DNA from 2 places in the Phyllobacterium sp. SL163 genome. Region 1 is predicted to be linked to the other one. Evidence: riboswitches for the same ligand, from Rfam matches in the RefSeq annotation. Region 1 holds a riboswitch; the other holds the start of a gene.
The links. Region 1 has a riboswitch for cobalamin ahead of ACP7B1_RS22505 (ribonucleoside-diphosphate reductase subunit alpha). Riboswitches for the same ligand answer to the same signal wherever they lie in the genome.
Positions count from the first base shown of each region.

Region 2: linked by a shared signal. The riboswitch ahead of ACP7B1_RS18960 (aromatic ring-hydroxylating oxygenase subunit alpha) and the one ahead of ACP7B1_RS22505 (ribonucleoside-diphosphate reductase subunit alpha) in region 1 are both predicted to bind cobalamin.

Region 1 is NZ_JAFCVE010000011.1:131,772-135,964, forward strand. Features, by position in the region: gene ACP7B1_RS22495 (iron ABC transporter permease) at 1-1,057, shown strand, start outside; gene ACP7B1_RS22500 (heme ABC transporter ATP-binding protein) at 1,060-1,851, shown strand; cobalamin riboswitch at 1,902-2,112, shown strand; gene ACP7B1_RS22505 (ribonucleoside-diphosphate reductase subunit alpha) at 2,221-4,193, shown strand, end outside.
Region 2 is NZ_JAFCVE010000008.1:217,646-221,838, reverse strand. Features, by position in the region: gene ACP7B1_RS18975 (fumarylacetoacetate hydrolase family protein) at 1-56, shown strand, start outside; gene ACP7B1_RS18970 (L-fuconate dehydratase) at 94-1,371, shown strand; partial or broken gene ACP7B1_RS18965 (DUF1868 domain-containing protein) at 1,452-2,162, shown strand; cobalamin riboswitch at 2,274-2,473, shown strand; gene ACP7B1_RS18960 (aromatic ring-hydroxylating oxygenase subunit alpha) at 2,599-3,843, shown strand; gene ACP7B1_RS18955 (hybrid-cluster NAD(P)-dependent oxidoreductase) at 3,851-4,193, shown strand, end outside.

The DNA of each region.
Region 1 (4,193 bases):
CCCGGATGGTGACCGGTCAGTGTTTGCGCGCATGGTCATTGCTTGCCTGTGCGTCGCGCTCGTTGCCACAGTCCTTTTCAGCCTCGCCTTTGGTGCATCCGATGCATCGGTCCTCTCCGTCGTGAAGTCCCTGATTGCCGGATCCGATATCACGGACAATGCGCTCTCCGTCCGTGATCGCATCATCATTTACGATATCCGCTTGCCCCGCGTCATTCTCGGCGCGCTGATCGGCGCGTCCCTTGCCGTATCGGGTGCAGTCATGCAGGGATTGTTCCGCAATCCGCTGGCTGACCCCGGCATTGTCGGCGTCTCGGCGGGCGCCGGGCTTGGCGCGGTCAGCATCATCGTTCTCGGCGGAACCTTCCTCGCCCCGGTGATCGCTCTGTTCAGTCTCTATGCCTTGCCGCTCGCCGCTTTCTTCGGCGCCCTCATCTTCACGCTCATCCTCTACCACGTCGCGACGCGGCGCGGGCAAACGTCCATCGCCACGATGCTGCTCGCCGGTATTGCGCTCGGCGCCATGGCCGCCGCCTATATCGGTGTCCTGGTCTATGTCGCCGACGACAAACAGTTGCGCGACCTGACATTCTGGGGGCTGGGATCGCTGGCGGGAGCCAATTGGGTCAAGATCGCCGCATCAGGCCCGCTCATTGCGCTCGCCCTCGTCATTTCACCATTCCTCGCCCGCGGCCTCAACGGGCTCGCCCTCGGGGAAGCATCGGCGAGCCATCTCGGCATTCCGGTACAGCGCTTCAAACGCATCGCCATTGTCACCGTCGCTGCCGCCACCGGCGCATCGGTTGCGGTGAGCGGTGGCATCGGCTTTGTCGGCGTCGTCGTTCCGCATCTGCTGCGCCTCGTGATCGGCCCCGATCATCGCTATCTCCTGCCGGCCGCCGCTCTCCTTGGCGCCTGCCTCCTTCTGATTGCCGATGCGGTCAGCCGAACGATTGTTGCGCCATCGGAACTGCCGATTGGCATCGTCACGGCAGCCGTTGGCGCACCCTTCTTCCTGTGGATATTGCTGCGTCGCCGCGGCATTCTGGACCTCTGATCATGATCCGTGTTTCCAATGTCTCCGTGTCCCTCGGCCGAAACAGAATCGTCGAGAACATATCCTTTGATGCTGAGGCAGGCGCATTCACAGTTATCGTCGGACCCAATGGGTCAGGCAAAACGACCCTGATGCGTGCACTCTCCGGTGATCTGCCGCATGAGGGCGTCATCAGCATCAACGGCACGCCGATCAACCGGCTGAAGCTCTGGCAGATGGCAACCATGCGGGCGATCCTGCCGCAATCCACCTCACTGTCCTTCCCGTTTACCGTGCGTGAGATCGTCAAGCTGGGCATGACCAGCGGTCGCTCCGGTGCTTCGCGCCACAACGTGGACACACTGCCCGATGAAGCGCTTGAGCACGTTGACCTCGCGGGTTTCGGCGGGCGGTTCTATCAGGAACTCTCTGGCGGCGAGCAGCAGCGGGTGCAACTGGCGCGCGTCCTCTGCCAGGTCTGGCAGCCGGTGCTGGACGGCCAGCCCCGCTTTCTCTTTCTTGATGAGCCGGTGTCAAGCCTCGATATCAAACATCAGCTGATCATCATGCAGATTGCCCGCGATTTTGCCGATCGCGGTGGCGGGGTCATCGCGATCCTGCATGATCTCAACCTGACCTCCATGTTTGCCGACCGCGTCGTGGTCATGCACAGGGGAAGGGCCGATTCTGTGGGTACCCCCATGGAAGTCTTGACCGATGACCGCATCCTGCGCGTCTATGAATGTGCGCTCAAGGTCGGCGGGCTGCCCGGAAAATCCGTGCCGTTCGTCTTGCCGCAATCCGCAGTGCTCTGAGCATGCGAAGCTGTCGCCATCTACCTATTGACTAAAAATGGCGAATTGATACTAAATATAGATGTTATGGTTCTCTCCGAGTCGCAAGACCGGGAGCTAAGAGGGAAGCCGGTGAAATGTCCTGGACATTGATGCCGGCGCTGCCCCCGCAACTGTAAACAGCGAGTTGTTGTCGACAATGCCACTGAAGCCCAGCTTCGGGAAGGCCGACACCAGCGCCGACCTGTGAGCCAGGAGACCTGCCATGACATGATGAACGTCCACGGGCGGGGTGTCCCGGTGTGTCGCTTGCAATGGTCGGCCGCAAGCTGACCGGATTCTTGCACGCGTGCGCTCGACCTTTGCCCCCAACATTTGGGGTATAAGCATATGTCTCTTTCTCTTCAAACCACCCGCGCCGACGGTCAGTCGCCGGTTCGTCCTGCCGAACTGCAGCCATCATCCAGCGAGCCCGGCTACCGCGTCATTCGGCGCAATGGCTCGGTCACACCGTTCGATCCGCTGAAAATCACCGTTGCTCTCACCAAAGCCTTCCTCGCCGTCGAAGGCAATGTCGCTGCCGGTTCGCGCCGTGTGCATGATGTCGTCGAAGGCTTGACCGCCGACATCGTGACAACATTGAAGCGCCGCAGCAGCGAAGGCCGTCTGTTTCACATTGAAGACGTGCAGGACCAGGTCGAACTTGCCCTCATGCGCAGCGAAAACCACAAGGTTGCGCGTGCTTACGTGCTCTACCGGGAAGAACGCGCGCGAGAACGGGCGAAGCTGGTGGAACCCGTGGCCGAAACCGGCCCGTCCCTCAGCGTCACCCTGCTTGATGGGACCAGGGCACCGCTCGATGCGGCGCGCCTCGCCCGAATCATCGATGAAGCCTGCGAAGGACTTGACGGGGTCAGCGCCACGCCGATCCTCAGCGAAACCCAGCGCAATCTCTATGACGGTATCACCCTCGACGAACTGTCGCTTGCGCCCATTCTGGCTGCACGCACACTCGTTGAAACCGAACCGAACTATTCCTTTGTCACTGCCCGGCTGCTTCTGGACAAGCTGCGCCGCGAAGCCTTGAGCTTTGTCTTCGGCAGGCCCGAACAGGCGACCCAGCATGAAATGGCGGAGCGCTATGCCGATTATTTCCCCGCCTATGTGAAGGCTGGGATTGAAGCGGAACTGCTCGATCCTGAACTTGCCCGCTTCGACCTGCGGAAAATATCAGCAGCCCTGAAGCCGGAACGCGACCTGCAGTTCCAGTATCTCGGCCTGCAGACTTTGTATGATCGTTATCTCCAGCAGACACGCGGTATCCGGTTCGAATTGCCGCAGGCCTTCCTGATGCGCGTTGCCATGGGCCTCGCCACCCGTGAGATCGACCGGGAAGCGCGCGCCATCGAATTCTACGACCTGCTGTCGTCGTTCGACTTCATGGCTTCGACTCCAACCTTGTTCAATTCGGGCACGCTGCGCCCACAACTGTCCTCCTGCTTCCTGACCACCGTCGCCGACGATCTCGACGGCATCTTCAAGGCGGTGAAGGACAACGCGCTTCTGGCAAAATATTCCGGCGGTCTCGGCAATGACTGGACGCCCGTGCGCGGTCTTGGCGCCCATATCAAGGGAACCAACGGCGAAAGCCAGGGCGTCGTACCGTTCCTGAAAGTGGCCAACGATACGGCCATCGCGGTCAATCAGGGCGGCAAGCGCAAGGGCGCCGTCTGCGCCTATCTCGAGACTTGGCATGTCGACATCGAGGAGTTTCTCGATCTGCGCAAGAATACCGGTGACGACCGCCGCCGCACCCATGACATGAACACGGCCAACTGGGTGCCTGATCTGTTCATAAGCCGCGTGGAAAAGGACGAGCCATGGACCCTGTTCTCACCCGACGAGACACCGGATCTGCATGATCTCTACGGCGCTGACTTCAAAATTGCCTACGAGGCTTATGAAGCCAAGGCTGCACGCGGGGAAATCCGTGTCTTCCGCACCGTGCGGGCTCTGGATCTCTGGCGCCGGATTTTGACGATGCTGTTCGAGACGGGCCACCCATGGGTCACATTCAAGGACCCCTGCAATATCCGCTCGCCGCAGGGTCATGTCGGCGTGGTGCACTCGTCGAACCTGTGCACCGAGATTACCCTCAACACATCGAAGGATGAAGTTGCGGTGTGCAACCTCGGCTCGATCAACCTTGCCAATCACATTGCAGCCGAAGGCCTCGACCTTGAGCGTCTGACGCGCACTGTGGCAACGGCCATGCGCATGCTCGACAATGTCATCGACATCAACTTCTACACCATCCCGGAAGCGCGCCATTCCAACCTGCGTCACCGTCCGGTCGGTCTCGG
Region 2 (4,193 bases), on a different contig from region 1:
AGCTCGGCATTGACGGTCTTGGCACCCAGAAACAGGTGGCACGCGCCGACGTCTGACGCGTGCTGACCCGCAACATTATTCAAGAGGCATATTGTGACCCGCATTACCGATCTTCGCGTCTTCGACGTCCGCTTTCCCACCTCGCAGAGTCTGGATGGATCGGACGCCATGAACCCGGACCCGGATTATTCCGCCGCCTATGTCATCCTCGATACGGACAACAAGGCTTTGTCCGGCCATGGGCTGACCTTCACCATCGGTCGCGGCAATGAAATCTGCTGCCTGGCGATTGAAGCGATGAAGCATCTCGTCGTCGGGCTGGAACTGGACTGGGTGAAGGAAAATCCCGGCCGTTTCTGGCATTTCATCACCGGCGACAGCCAGTTGCGCTGGATCGGGCCCGACAAGGGCGCGATGCATCTGGCGACGGGTGCGGTGGTCAATGCGGTCTGGGACTTGCTTGCCAAGGAGGCGGGAAAGCCGGTCTGGCAGCTGGTCGGCGAAATGACGCCGGAAGAAATCGTCGATATCGTCGACTTCCGCTACCTGACCGACGTGCTGACGCGCGAGGAGGCGCTCGCCATCCTGCGCAAGGCGGAGAACGGCAAGAAGGAGCGGATCGCCACGCTGCAGGCGGAAGGCTATCCCTGCTACACCACATCGGCAGGCTGGCTCGGCTATTCCGATGAAAAGCTGCGCCGCCTCTGCCAGGAAGCCGTTGATGCCGGTTTCAACCACATCAAGATGAAGGTCGGCCGCGATCTTGAAGACGATATCCGCCGCCTGACCATTGCCCGTGAGGTCATCGGGCCGGACCGTATCCTGATGATCGATGCCAATCAGGTCTGGGAAGTGGGCGAGGCCATCGATTGGGTCAACAAGCTTGCCTTCGTCAAGCCGTTCTTCATCGAAGAGCCGACCAGCCCGGATGACGTGGCGGGCCACCGCAAGATCCGGCAGGCAATCAAGCCGGTGAAGGTCGCGACCGGCGAGATGTGCCAGAACCGCATCATGTTCAAGCAGTTCATCGCCGAAGGCGCCATCGACGTGGTGCAGATCGATTCGTGCCGCATGGGCGGTCTGAACGAAGTGCTCGCCGTGCTGCTGATTGCCGCCAAATATGAGCTTCCTGTCTGGCCGCATGCGGGCGGTGTCGGCCTGTGCGAATATGTGCAGCATCTGTCGATGATCGACTATATCGCCGTGTCGGGGACGAAGGAGGGCCGGGTGATCGAATATGTCGACCATCTGCACGAACATTTTGTCGATCCCTGCCATATCCGGGATGCCGCCTATATGCCACCGTCGCTGCCGGGTTTCTCGATTGAAATGAAACAGGCGTCGATCAAGGAATATCTCCACCGGCCATAGGAAAAGGGGCGGGGCTTCATCAGTCTGACAAAGAGCTGTCCTATGGCGATTGCATTGTCTTTTCTCGTCACGGGGTTCCCATGCTCGATCTGATCAAGCCTTCGCTTGCCCGCTTTGCCGCCAGCCTGCACCCGGAACCACCGGTGCATCTTGGCCGGCGCTACAACAGCGCGGGCGTCTTTCAGCCGGAACCTGGCAATACGGTGGTCTGCCATCTCGTGAAGGGGTCCGAGTCGGAAGGCTCGGTCATTGCCGTGCGCGACCGGATGCTGGCGATGCCCGATGCCGGGCAACTGGCCTTTACCCCCGTCTCCAGCCTGCACATGACGCTGTTTCAGGGCATTATCGAATATCGCCGCCGCCCGTCCTATTGACCGGATGATGTTCCATTGGAGACAAGCATCGACGACATGACGCGGCTTTATGTGGATCGCCTGCGGGATTTCGAGGGATGCGGGCCGTTCAACGTGGAGGTGATCGATGTCACGCCGGCAGGTCTGACCGTGGCGGGCGCCAGTGAATATGACGAGCGCATCATGCGCGCCTGGCGCGATGAACTGGCCGTGCCGTTCGGTTACCGGCATCCTGATCACGACACCTATGTCTTCCACATCACGCTGGCCTATCCGATCGCGCGGTTCCCGGATGAAAGGCTCGGGGCCTGGCAGGAACTTCTGGATGATTGCCTAGCATTCATCCGGCGTGAATCGCCGGTCATTGCGTTGAATGCGCCCGCATTGTGCAGTTTTGTCGATATGAATCATTTCGAGGAACTGGTGGTTCTGGATTGAACCAGAGGCCGTTTGATCGCCAATCTGCGACATAGTGTACACGCGCCCGGCGTGTCGTCTTACGTAAATGCGATGTCGTTTCCGCACCTATTCTTTTTGGGTGCCGGATGCTTTTATCGGGGCACTTGAGGTGCCGCTTTTCTAGGGAAGCGGAGAATTGGGAAGCCGGTCGGAAACCCGGCGCTGCCCCCGCAACGGTAGTGGAGTGAAACACGGCATAACAGCCACTGGGTCACAACCCCGGGAAGGCGTCGTGACAGCCGATACGGCAACTCCAGAGCCCGGAAACCAGCCTCGGTACTGAAAACCGACTGATCGCGGTGGGCGATCAAGGAGCATGATTCTGTGCGGGCACCAGCCGGTGGCTGGCCGTGCAGGCGTTCTTCCTCCGTCACCACCAGTCAGTTCTTTCGCAACATCGAGGCGAGGACACGACATGGATATACGCAACGAACTGCTCCGGAACCTGAGAAACCGGAAACCCGGCTACGGCCTTGAACAGTCTTTCTATTCCGATCCGGATTATTTCCGGCTGGATATGGAGAACATCTTTTATCGCGACTGGCTGTTCATCGGCCATGATTGCGAAGTCGCCAAGCCCGGCAACTTCTTCACGGTGCAGGTCGGCGACTATCCCGTGGTCATCGTGCGCGACCGCCAGGGCCAGATCCGGGCTTTTCACAATTCCTGCCGCCATCGCGGCTCGCGCGTCTGCTCGGCTGAGCGCGGCACGTCGGCCAAGCTCGTCTGCCCCTATCACCAGTGGACCTACGAGCTTGACGGGCGCCTGCTGTTCGCCCGCCAGATGGGCGATGATTTCGACGCCAGCCAGCACAGCCTGAAGCCGGTGCAGTGCGAAAGCGTCGGCGGTTACATCTTCATCTGCCTGGCGCAGAATCCTGTCGATTTCAGCGCGACGCGCGCACTGATCGAACCCTATCTCGCGCCGCACCACCTCACCGAAACCAAGGTGGCCTATCAGAGCACCATCGTCGAAAAGGGCAACTGGAAGCTGGTCTGGGAAAACAACCGCGAGTGCTATCACTGCGTGGCCAATCATCCCGAGCTGTGCAAGACTTTCCCGGAAGCGCCGAGCGTAAGCGGTGTCCAGGGCGCCGCCGACGATCCGGAGATTGCCGCGCACTGGCAGCGCTGCGAAGCGGCAGGCCTGCCCAGCATTTTCCGCATGTCCGATGACGGCCAGTACCGCGCCACCCGTGTGCCGCTGCTGCGCGATGCGGAAAGCTACACGATGAGCGGGCGCCGCGCCGTCGGCCGGCAGCTCAGCGACAGCGTCAACGAGAAGCAGATCGGCTCGCTGCTGCTGTTCCATTACCCGACCACCTGGAACCATATCCTCGGCGACCATGCCATTTCCTTCCGTGTGCTGCCGCTCGGCCCGGATGAAACGCAGGTCACCACCAAATGGCTGGTGCACAAGGATGCGGTCGAGGGCGTGGATTACACCATCGAGGAACTGACGCATGTCTGGCTCGAGACCAATGACCAGGACCGCCGGATCGTCGAGGAAAATGCCTTCGGCATCCGCTCGCCCGCCTATGAGCCCGGACCCTATTCGCCCGAGCATGAAGGCGGCGTGCTGCAATTCCTCGAATGGTACTGCAGGTTCATGGAAGAGCGTCTCTCCGGCGGCGATACGCGGCTCAGCAAGGTAGCATAGGTACACAATGAACATGGGCGTTCCTCAGTCTTACCCGCACCTTGACCAGATGCAGCCATGGAATGACCGGCTGCATCTGCTGGAGTGTCTGTCGATCATCGAGGAAGCGCCGAATGTGAAGACCTTCACATTCCGTTCCGACAACCAGAACTGGTTCCGCTACGAGCCGGGCCAGTTCATGACCTTCGAGCTGCCGGTGCAGCCCGAAGCCGTCCTGCGCACCTATACGCTCTCCTCCAGCCCGTCACGGCCCTTCACCATCGCCGTGACGGTCAAGGCACAGGAGAACAGCATCGGCACCCGCTGGATGCTGGATCACCTGACCCCCGGCATGCGGCTGAAGGCCTTCG